Regions from separate parts of the Streptomyces sp. SID14515 genome, predicted to be linked through region 1. Evidence: riboswitches for the same ligand, from Rfam matches in the RefSeq annotation. Region 1 holds a riboswitch; each other region holds the start of a gene.
The links. A riboswitch is a leader RNA that binds a small molecule or an ion and turns the genes downstream of it on or off. The one in region 1 is predicted to bind thiamine pyrophosphate.
Positions count from the first base shown of each region.

Region 1 (3,267 bases):
GTCTGCTGCTCGGCTTCGCGGTCGCCGCCAGCGCCACCCTCGGCGACCTGGGCGAGTCCATGATCAAGCGGGACCTCGGGATCAAGGACATGGGCACCCTGCTCCCCGGCCACGGCGGCATCATGGACCGGCTGGACTCGCTCCTGCCGACCGCACCGGTCGTATGGCTGCTGCTGGTGCTGTTCGTGGGCTCCGGCTGAGCTCCCCGGCACACCGGCACCCTGTCCCACCTGCACGTTCTTCGAGTGAGGGTCCGTCGTCCACAGGGCGGCGGGCCCTCACCCGTCTGTCTGCCACACTGGATGAACCATGCCTAAGCCCGGAGAACTCACTTTCGTCGCGCCCCGCGGAGCCAAGAAGCCGCCGCGGCACCTCGCCGACCTCACGCCCGCCGAGCGCAAGGAAGCGGTCGCCGCGACCGGTGAGAAGCCGTTCCGCGCCCAGCAGCTCTCGCAGCACTACTTCGCGCGGTACGCGCACGACCCGGCGGAGTGGACCAACATCCCGGCCGCTTCGCGGGAGAAGCTCGCCGAGGCGCTGTTCCCCGACCTGATGTCCGTGATCCGGCACATCAGCTGCGACGACGACACCACACGCAAGACCCTGTGGAAGCTGCACGACGGCACGCTCGTCGAGTCCGTCCTGATGCGCTACCCGGAGCGCGTCACGATGTGCATCTCCTCGCAGGCCGGCTGCGGCATGAACTGCCCCTTCTGCGCCACCGGACAGGCCGGCCTGGACCGCAACCTGTCGACCGCCGAGATCGTGCACCAGATCGTCGACGGCATGCGCGCCCTGCGCGACGGCGAGGTGCCCGGCGGCCCCGCGCGGCTCTCCAACATCGTCTTCATGGGCATGGGCGAGCCGCTCGCCAACTACAACCGCGTCGTCGGCGCGATCCGCCGGCTCACCGACCCCGAGCCGGACGGCCTCGGCCTCTCCCAGCGCGGGATCACCGTCTCCACCGTGGGCCTGGTCCCGGCCATGCTGCGCTTCGCCGACGAGGGCTTCAAGTGCCGCCTCGCCGTCTCGCTGCACGCCCCGGACGACGAGCTGCGCGACACCCTGGTCCCCGTCAACACCCGGTGGAACGTCCGCGAGGTGCTGGACGCCGCCTGGGAGTACGCGGAGAAGTCCGGCCGCCGGATCTCCATCGAGTACGCCCTGATCCGCGACATCAACGACCAGGCCTGGCGCGGCGACCTCCTCGGCCGGCTGCTCAAGGGCAAGCGGGTGCACGTCAACCTGATCCCGCTCAACCCCACGCCCGGCTCCAAGTGGACCGCCTCGCGGCCCGAGGACGAGAAGGCGTTCGTCGAGGCCATCGCGGCCCACGGCGTGCCCGTCACCGTCCGGGACACCCGTGGCCAGGAGATCGACGGGGCCTGCGGGCAGCTGGCGGCCTCCGAGCGCTAGCCGCTCCCGGGCGGCCTCGTGAAGACCGGTGGCCTCACGGTCCGGCCGAAAACCGCCGGTGTAGCCTGGGCCCGAAATCAACTTCATATTCCGACAGGGGAGCGCCACAGCGCTGAGAGTGCGGCACCAAGGACAGGTTGGCCGCAGACCCTCTGAACCTCGCCCGGGTCATTCCGGGTAGGAAGTTCGGACCTTACTCAAGCTGTTGCGCCCTGCCCGCTTCCGGTTTGCCGGACAGCGGGCGGGGCCGCGTCTCTTCCTGGTCACCTCCAGGAGGAATCACATGAACACCACCACGAAGTACGCGGCGACCGCGCTCGCCGCCGCTCTCGGCGTCACCGTGCTCGCGGGCTGCGGCAGCGACGACGGCCCGTCGGGCTCCGGGGCGTCCAAGGGCAGCGGCTCCAAGACCGTCACCCTGGTCAGCCACGACTCCTTCAACGTCTCGGACAAGGTGCTGAAGGCGTTCACGAAGGAGACCGGCTACACGGTCGAGATCCTCAAGAGCGGCGACGCCGGGGCCGCGCTCAACCAGGAGATCCTGACCAAGGGCTCCCCGCGCGGCGACGTCTTCTTCGGCGTCGACAACACCCTGCTCTCCCGCGCCCTCGACAACGGCCTGTTCACCGCGTACGAGGCCAAGGGCCTGGACACCGTCACGGCGGACACGCAGACGGACGAGAAGCACCGCGTCACGCCCGTCGACACCGGCGACATCTGCGTCAACTACGACAAGAAGTACTTCGCCGACAAGAAGCTCGCGCCGCCGAAAACCTTCGAGGACCTGGTCAAGCCCGCGTACAAGAACCTCCTCGTCACCGAGAACGCCGCCAGCTCCTCACCCGGTCTCGGCTTCCTCCTCGGCACCATCGCCGCCGAGGGCGAGGACGGCTACGAGGCGTACTGGAAGAAGCTCAAGGCCAACGGCGTCAAGGTCGTCGACGGCTGGGAGCAGGCGTACAACGAGGAGTTCTCCGGCTCCGCGGGAGGCAAGAAGGCCAAGGCCGACCGGCCGCTCGTCGTCTCCTACGCCTCCAGCCCGCCCGTCGAGGTGCTCTACGCCGACCCGCAGCCCAAGGAGGCCCCCACCGGGGTCGCCACCGGCACCTGCTTCCGGCAGACCGAGTACGCCGGGCTGCTGACCGGGGCGAAGAACGAGGCGGGCGGCAAGGCGCTGCTGGACTTCATGATCAGCAAGACGTTCCAGGAGGACATGCCGCTCAACATGTTCGTGAACCCGGTCGTGAAGGACGCGAAGCTGCCGGAGCTGTTCACGAAGCACGGCGAGAGTGTCGAGACGCCGCCCACCGTCGCGCCCGAGAAGATCACCGCCAACCGTGAGCAGTGGATCCAGTCGTGGCAGTCGCTGGTCCTGAAGTAGGGCCCAAGGAGAAGGCCACCCGCCCCGCGCCGCCCGTCCGGGGGGCCGGGCGGCGTGGAGCCGCGGTGCGGCTCGGCCTGATGGCCGTGCCCGTCGCGTTCTTCGCGGTGTTCTTCGCCTACCCCGTGACCGCGATCGTCGGCCGTGGGCTCAAGGCGGGCGGCGACTGGCAGTTCGGGCGGATCGGTGACGTACTGGCCCGCCCGGACATTCTCGACGTCCTCTGGTTCACCACCTGGCAGGCCCTCGCCTCGACCGCGCTCACCCTGCTGATCGCGCTGCCCGGGGCGTATGTCTTCGCGCGCTTCGACTTCCCGGGCAAGCAGCTGCTGCGGGCGGTCGTCACCGTTCCGTTCGTGCTGCCGACCGTCGTGGTCGGCACCGCGTTCCTGGCGCTGCTCGGACGCGGCGGGCTCCTCGACGAACTCTGGGGCGTCCGCCTCGACACCACCGTGTGGGCGATCCTGCTG
Region 1 is NZ_JAAGMH010000136.1:67,723-70,989, forward strand. Features, by position in the region: gene G3I54_RS32910 (phosphatidate cytidylyltransferase) at 1-200, shown strand, start outside; gene rlmN (23S rRNA (adenine(2503)-C(2))-methyltransferase RlmN) at 310-1,416, shown strand; TPP riboswitch at 1,502-1,618, shown strand; gene G3I54_RS32920 (thiamine ABC transporter substrate-binding protein) at 1,700-2,797, shown strand; gene G3I54_RS32925 (iron ABC transporter permease) at 2,878-3,267, shown strand, end outside.

Region 2 (3,267 bases), on a different contig from region 1:
CCGAGGGCCTCGGCGATGTGCACATCCGGCTCCAGGTCGGCGCGGACCGTGCGCTGTTCCGGGCGGGGACGGCGCCACTGGTGGCGTTTCTCGACCGGACGGACAAGCTCGTGCCGCTCGGTCAGGAGCACACGCAGGGTGACTTCGACGGGAACCTCGAGGACGCGCTCGGCCGCATCCTCGCCGAGGAGCAGAACGCCGGCTGACCGGGTGGGTACAGCCGACGGTCCGTCATCCCGTCCTGTGCCGCCGGTCCGTCATCACTTCTTGCGCCGACGGCCCCGGCCGCTCCGCGCGGGCGCGGCCGTAGCCGTCTGTGCGCCGCCGGACCCCGGGCGGTCCGCGGAGACGACCAGCGCGGCGAGCACCGTGGTCACCGGCACCGAGGCGACCAGGCCGATCGACCCGACCAGCGTGCGGACGATCTCCTCGGCGACCAGCTCGCTGTTGGCCACCGTTCCCACACTGCTCTGGGCGATGGAGAAGAGCAGCAGCAGCGGGAGCGCCGCGCCCGCGTACGCCAGCACCAGGGTGTTGACCACCGAGGCGATGTGGTCCCTCCCGATGCGGATACCTGCCCGGTACAGCCCTTTCCAACCCATCTCCGGGTCCGCCTGGTGCAGTTCCCAGACGGCGGAGGTCTGGGTGACCGTCACATCGTCGAGCACCCCGAGCGAACCGATGATGATGCCGGCCAGCAGCAGACCGCTCATGTCGATGTCCGGGTAGAGGCCGTGGATCAGGCCGGTGTTGTCGTCGGTGTTGCCGCTGAGGCTCGCCCAGCCGATGAACAGGGAGCCCAGCAGCCCGATCAGCAGCAGCGAGATCAGCGTGCCGACGACCGCGACCGATGTACGGGCCGTCACCCCGTGACAGAGATAGAGCGCCGCCAGCATGATCGCGCTGGCCCCGATCACCGCCACGACCAGCGGATTCGATCCCTGAAGGATCGCCGGCAGGATGAACAGGGTCAGTACGGCGAACGACACGGCCAGCGCCACCAGCGCCATCACTCCGCGGAGCCTGCCCACCAGGACCACCGCCAGCGCGAAGATCCCGGCCAGCAGCGCCATCGGGAACTTCCGGTCCACGTCGGTCACGGAGTACTGGAGGTCGCGCGGCGCGTCGGGCGCGTACGCCACGACCACGCCCTGACCCTCTTTCAGTTGCCGGGGCGCGTCCGGCTGGACCACCTCGACGAACCTGCGGCCCTTCTCGTCGCCGCTGGTCACCTCGATGGTGGCCTTCGCGCACTCCCCCTCCTGCTCGTTGACGGCCTCCCGGCCCGAGGGCGTGGAGGTGTCCCCGGTCGGAGGCACCTGCGCGGCGTTGACGTCCGCGCAGTCGACCTTGACGACCTGGACGACCTTGCCGTCCTGGGTCTGCCGGTCGAATCCGACGCCGGTGCGCTCGTGGTCGGGCACGCCGCCGGGCCAGAACGCGATCAGGCCGACGACGACCGCCGTGGCGAACGGGATCACCACAGCGGCGATGACCTTGCGCAGATGCTTGGAGACGGGAGCGGCGGGTCCGTGGCTGTGCGTGTGGCCGTGTGAGTGGCCCTGGGGCGGCTGGGGCGCGGGGTCGCTTTGGGGGGAGGTCACGGGGCGATCATCGCAAGAACGGGAGGGCCCTCTGGTCAGCTCGCCGGAAAGGACGCTAGCGTGGAGGCACCTTTGCACACGCGGGAGCTCGGAGCACCGGGCTGAGAGGGCGCTGACCGCCGTACATCCGTACGGGACACGCTGCGCCGACCGCCGAACCTGTTACCGGGTAATGCCGGCGTAGGGAGTAGGTCTCATGACCACAGCGGACGCACGCACGCCTGCCTCGAAACAGAACGACGGAACGCCGAACGGCACGGTTCCGAACGACGAGGCCGGGAAGTCCATCGGCTGGCACAAGGGGTACGTCCAGGGCTCGCGCCCGGACCTCCGGGTGCCGGTCCGACAGGTGCACCTCACCAACGGCAAGGACGTGACGCTGTACGACACGTCGGGGCCGTACACCGATCCCGGAATCGACACCGATGTCCGCCGGGGCCTCGCGCCCCTGCGGGAGAACTGGATCATCGCCCGCGGTGACACCGCGGAGTACGCGGGCCGTCCGGTCCGCCCCGAGGACGACGGGCTCAAGCACACTTCGCCGCGCGGCGGACTGCGCAACCTCGACGCCGTGTTCCCCGGCCGTCCGCGCCAGCCGCGCCGCAGCCGCGACGGACGTCCCGTCACTCAGCTCGCGTACGCCCGGCGGGGGGAGATCACCCCGGAGATGGAGTACGTGGCGATCCGGGAGAACGTCGAGGCCGAGGTCGTCCGTGAGGAGATCGCGGCGGGCCGGGCCGTGCTGCCGGCCAACGTGAACCACCCCGAGATCGAGCCGATGATCATCGGCAAGCGGTTCCTGGTGAAGGTCAACGCCAACATCGGCAACTCGGCCGTCACTTCCTCCATCGAGGAGGAGGTGGACAAGATGACCTGGGCGACCAAGTGGGGCGCCGACACGGTCATGGACCTGTCCACCGGCCGCAACATCCACACCACCCGCGAATGGGTGCTGCGCAACTCCCCCGTGCCGATCGGCACCGTCCCGCTCTACCAGGCCCTGGAGAAGGTCGACGGCCGGGCCGAGGAGCTGACCTGGGAGATCTACAAGGACACCGTCATCGAGCAGGCCGAGCAGGGCGTGGACTACATGACGGTGCACGCGGGCGTGCGCCTGCCGTACGTCCCGCTGACGGCCCGTCGCAAGACCGGCATCGTCTCGCGCGGCGGCTCGATCATGGCGGCCTGGTGTCTGGCGCACCACAAGGAGTCGTTCCTCTACGAGCACTTCGAGGAGCTCTGCGAGATCCTCGCGACCTACGACGTCACCTACTCGCTGGGCGACGGGCTGCGTCCCGGGTCGATCGCGGACGCCAACGACGAGGCGCAGTTCGCCGAGCTGCGCACCCTGGGCGAGCTGAACACGATCGCCAAGCGGTTCGGCGTCCAGACCATGATCGAGGGCCCCGGGCATGTCCCGATGCACAAGATCAAGGAGAACATCGACCTCCAGCAGGAAATCTGCGAGGAGGCGCCGTTCTACACACTCGGCCCGCTGACCACGGACGTCGCCCCGGCGTACGACCACATCACCTCCGGCATCGGCGCCGCGATGATCGCCTGGTGGGGCACGGCGATGCTCTGCTACGTCACGCCCAAGGAGCACCTGGGGCTGCCCAACCGGGACGACGTGAAGACGGGCGTGATCACCTACAAGATCGCC
Region 2 is NZ_JAAGMH010000040.1:67,498-70,764, reverse strand. Features, by position in the region: gene G3I54_RS07630 (SsgA family sporulation/cell division regulator) at 1-206, shown strand, start outside; gene G3I54_RS07625 (YibE/F family protein) at 261-1,604, opposite strand; TPP riboswitch at 1,675-1,808, shown strand; gene thiC (phosphomethylpyrimidine synthase ThiC) at 1,801-3,267, shown strand, end outside.
Region 2: linked by a shared signal. The riboswitch ahead of thiC (phosphomethylpyrimidine synthase ThiC) and the one ahead of G3I54_RS32920 (thiamine ABC transporter substrate-binding protein) in region 1 are both predicted to bind thiamine pyrophosphate.

Region 3 (3,267 bases), on a different contig from region 1:
GCAGCCCGCGGTGTTCGGCAGCACCTGGATGGAGAGCCGCTCCAGCACCGAGAGCACCGAACCCCGCACCGTCGGGTCGAGCCGGCGCATCGCCACGGTGGTCAGCTCGGTGCCGGAGGCGATCAGCGAGCGCTCCAGCACCTCCAGGCTCGGGGCGCCGCCGGTGCCCATGATCAGCCGGGAGCCGAAGGTGGCGGGCCCCAGCGAGAAGACGTCGTCCGACATGGTCAGCCTCCCTGCACGGCGGTCAGGATCTCGACGCGGTCGCCCTCGCCGAGCGTCGTGGCGGCCCACCGGCCGCGCGGGACGACGCTCTCGTCGACGGCGACGGCGACCCCGGAGCGGGCCGGGGTCAGCGTGGCGACGAGGGCGTCCAGGGCGGTCCCGGCGGGAACGGTACGGGCTTCCCCGTTCACCGAGACGGAAACGGTGGCGGTCGCGGCGGCTTCCGATACGGCGGCGGCTTCCGGGACGGCGGGCTGCTGGGTCATACGGGCTGCTCCTGGAGTACGGGGGCGGCGGGGGAGGCCGCCGCGAAACGGCCGGGGGCGAAGGGGCGGGCCGTCTCGGGCAGCTCGCCGGTCGTCAGGGCGTCGGCCATCGCGTCCCCGGTGACCGGGGTCAGCAGGACGCCGTTGCGGTGATGGCCGGTGGCGAGCAGCAGACCGGGCAGGGCGGTCGGGCCGAGCAGCGGGGCGTTGTCGGGCGAGGCGGGACGCAGACCGGCCAGGGTCTCGGTGAGCGGCAGCTCGGTGATGCCGGGCACCAGCTCGTGGGCGTCGCGCAGCAGCTCGTACACCCCGCCGGCGGTGACCGTGGTGTCCCAGCCCTGCTCCTCGCTGGTGGCGCCGACGACCAGCTCGCCGTTCTCGCGCGGTACGAGGTAGAGGTGGCCGCCCCGGACCACGGCGCGCACGGTGCGGCTGAGGAAGGGGGCGTACGCCGGTGGCACGGTGAGCCTCAGGACCTGGCCCTTGACCGGGCGGACCGGCGGCACGAGCTCCGGCGGGAGCCCCGCGAGCCGGCCGCTGAGGCTGCCCGCGGCGAGCACGACCTGATCGGCCGCGAACTCCGTGCCGTCGCCGAGCAGCGCCCCGGCCGCCCGGCCCCCGGAGACGGTGAGCCGCTCGGCGGTCGTCCGGCGGAACGCGACCCCGACCCGCTCGCACGCGACTCGCAGTGCGGCGGCGAGGCGGCGCGGATCCACCTGGTGGTCGCCGTCGACCCGCAGACCGCCCCGGACGCCAGGCGCCAGCATCGGCTCCAGGCGGCGGCACTCACGGCCGCTCAGCCAGGTCGACTCCAGCCCCGAACGCTCCTGGAGGGCGTGCAGTTCGCGCAGATGCGCGCGGTCGTCGGCGTCCAGCGCGACGGCGAGCGTGCCGCAGGTGCGAAAGCCGGTGTCCCGGCCGCTCGCCTCCTCCAGCTCGGCCACGAACGCCGGATAGCGGGCGGCCGAGGCGAGGTTGAGCCCGAGCAGCATCTGCTCGCCGTAGTGCAGTTCGGTGACGGCGGCCAGCATGCCCGCCGCGACCTGTGCGGCGCCGCCGCCCGGTGCGGGGTCCGCCACCGTGACGCGCAGCCCCCGCTGGGCGGCCCGCCACGCGGTGACCAGACCGATGATTCCGCCCCCGATGACGAGGACGTCGGATCCGGAGATTCTCCTTGAGGCTCCTGAGGTTTTCCCCGAGACGCGCATGGGTGTCCAGCCCCTCCCTTCGCCGGCATGACCCGGAGCAGGTTCGTACGGTCGGAGGCCGGCCAGCCTCCCTCTCAGCCCGGTGCGTCCGGGCTCCCGCGAGTGTTCTACCTTGGCCAGCCTAGACCCACTCGCTCGCGGCCAGTAAGGGAGCGCCCACCGTGGCCCGTTCGCTCGACGGACTCGTCCTGTCGCCCGTCGCCGACCAGGCCCCGGGCCAGGTCGGTACCCGCACGCGCTTCACGTACCACGAGCAGGACGGCCGGATCTGGGCCGAGTACACGGGCGGCGACGTGGTCCGCGGCCATCTCGTCGGCACCCGGGACGGGGACGCGCTGGACTTCCGCTACGTCCAGCTCAAGCGGGACGGAACGACCTCGTCCGGACACTGCCTCTCCACCGTCGTCGGCCTCGCGGACGGCCGGGTGCGGCTGGAGGAGCGCTGGGCCTGGGAGTCCCAGGAGGGCAGCGGAACGAGCGTGGTGGAGGAAGTGCGCTCCTGACGGCCGTCGTTCCGGCATTCCGTCGACCGCCTTCCTGACGCCCCGTCAGGTGATTAAGGTGGACAGGTGAGCGAGCAGCAGACGGAGAAGAGTCCGGACCGGAGCGTCGTGGTCGTCGGAGCGGGCATGGCGGGCGTGCAGAGCGCCGTGGCCCTGCGCGAGGCGGGCTTCGCCGGGCCCGTCACCCTGATCGGCGCCGAGCCCCACCAGCCCTACGACCGCCCGCCGCTCTCCAAGGCCGTCCTGCTGGGCAAGGCCGAGGACTCCGCCTTCGACGTCGACTTCGAGGCGCTGGACATCACCCTGCGCCTCGGCCTGGACGTCACCGCCCTGCGCGCCGCCGACCATGTGCTGGACACCGCCGACGGGCCCGTCCCCTACGACGCCCTGATCCTCGCGACCGGCGCGGAGCCCATCACCCTGCCCGGCACCGAGGGCGTGCCCGGCGTCCATCTGCTGCGCACCCTGGACGACGCCGCCCGGCTGCGGCCCGTCCTGGACCGGCAGCACGACGTGGTCGTCGTCGGGGCGGGCTGGATCGGCGCGGAGTTCGCCACCGCCGCCCGGGCCGCGGGCTGCGCCGTCACCGTCGTCGAGGCCGCCGCCCGCCCGCTCGCGGGCACCCTGCCCGCCGAGGTGGCCGCCCCGATGGCCGACTGGTACGCCGACAGCGGCGCTGAACTCCTCACCGGGGCCCGGGTCGACCGCGTCGAGGAGGGGGCCGTCATCCTCGCGGACGGCCGCACCCTGCCCGCCGGAGCCGTGGTCGTCGGCATCGGCGCCCGCCCCGCCACCGGCTGGCTGACCGGCTCCGGGGTGGAGCTCGGCCCGGACGGCTCGGTCACCGCCGACAGCGCACTGCGCACCACGCTGCCCGATGTGTACGCGGTCGGGGACTGCGCCTCCTTCCCCTCCGCCCGCTACGGAACCCGCTTGCTGGTCCACCACTGGGACAACGCCCTCCAGGGCCCGCGCACCGCGGCCGCCGCGATCCTGGCCGCCCAGGACGGCGGACCGCTCCCCGTCTACGACCCCGTCCCGTACTTCTGGTCCGAGCAGTTCGGC
Region 3 is NZ_JAAGMH010000067.1:19,780-23,046, reverse strand. Features, by position in the region: gene G3I54_RS12970 (thiazole synthase) at 1-225, opposite strand, end outside; gene thiS (sulfur carrier protein ThiS) at 228-491, opposite strand; gene thiO (glycine oxidase ThiO) at 488-1,699, opposite strand; TPP riboswitch at 1,697-1,809, opposite strand; gene G3I54_RS12955 (hypothetical protein) at 1,861-2,202, shown strand; gene G3I54_RS12950 (FAD-dependent oxidoreductase) at 2,269-3,267, shown strand, end outside.
Region 3: linked by a shared signal. The riboswitch ahead of thiO (glycine oxidase ThiO) and the one ahead of G3I54_RS32920 (thiamine ABC transporter substrate-binding protein) in region 1 are both predicted to bind thiamine pyrophosphate.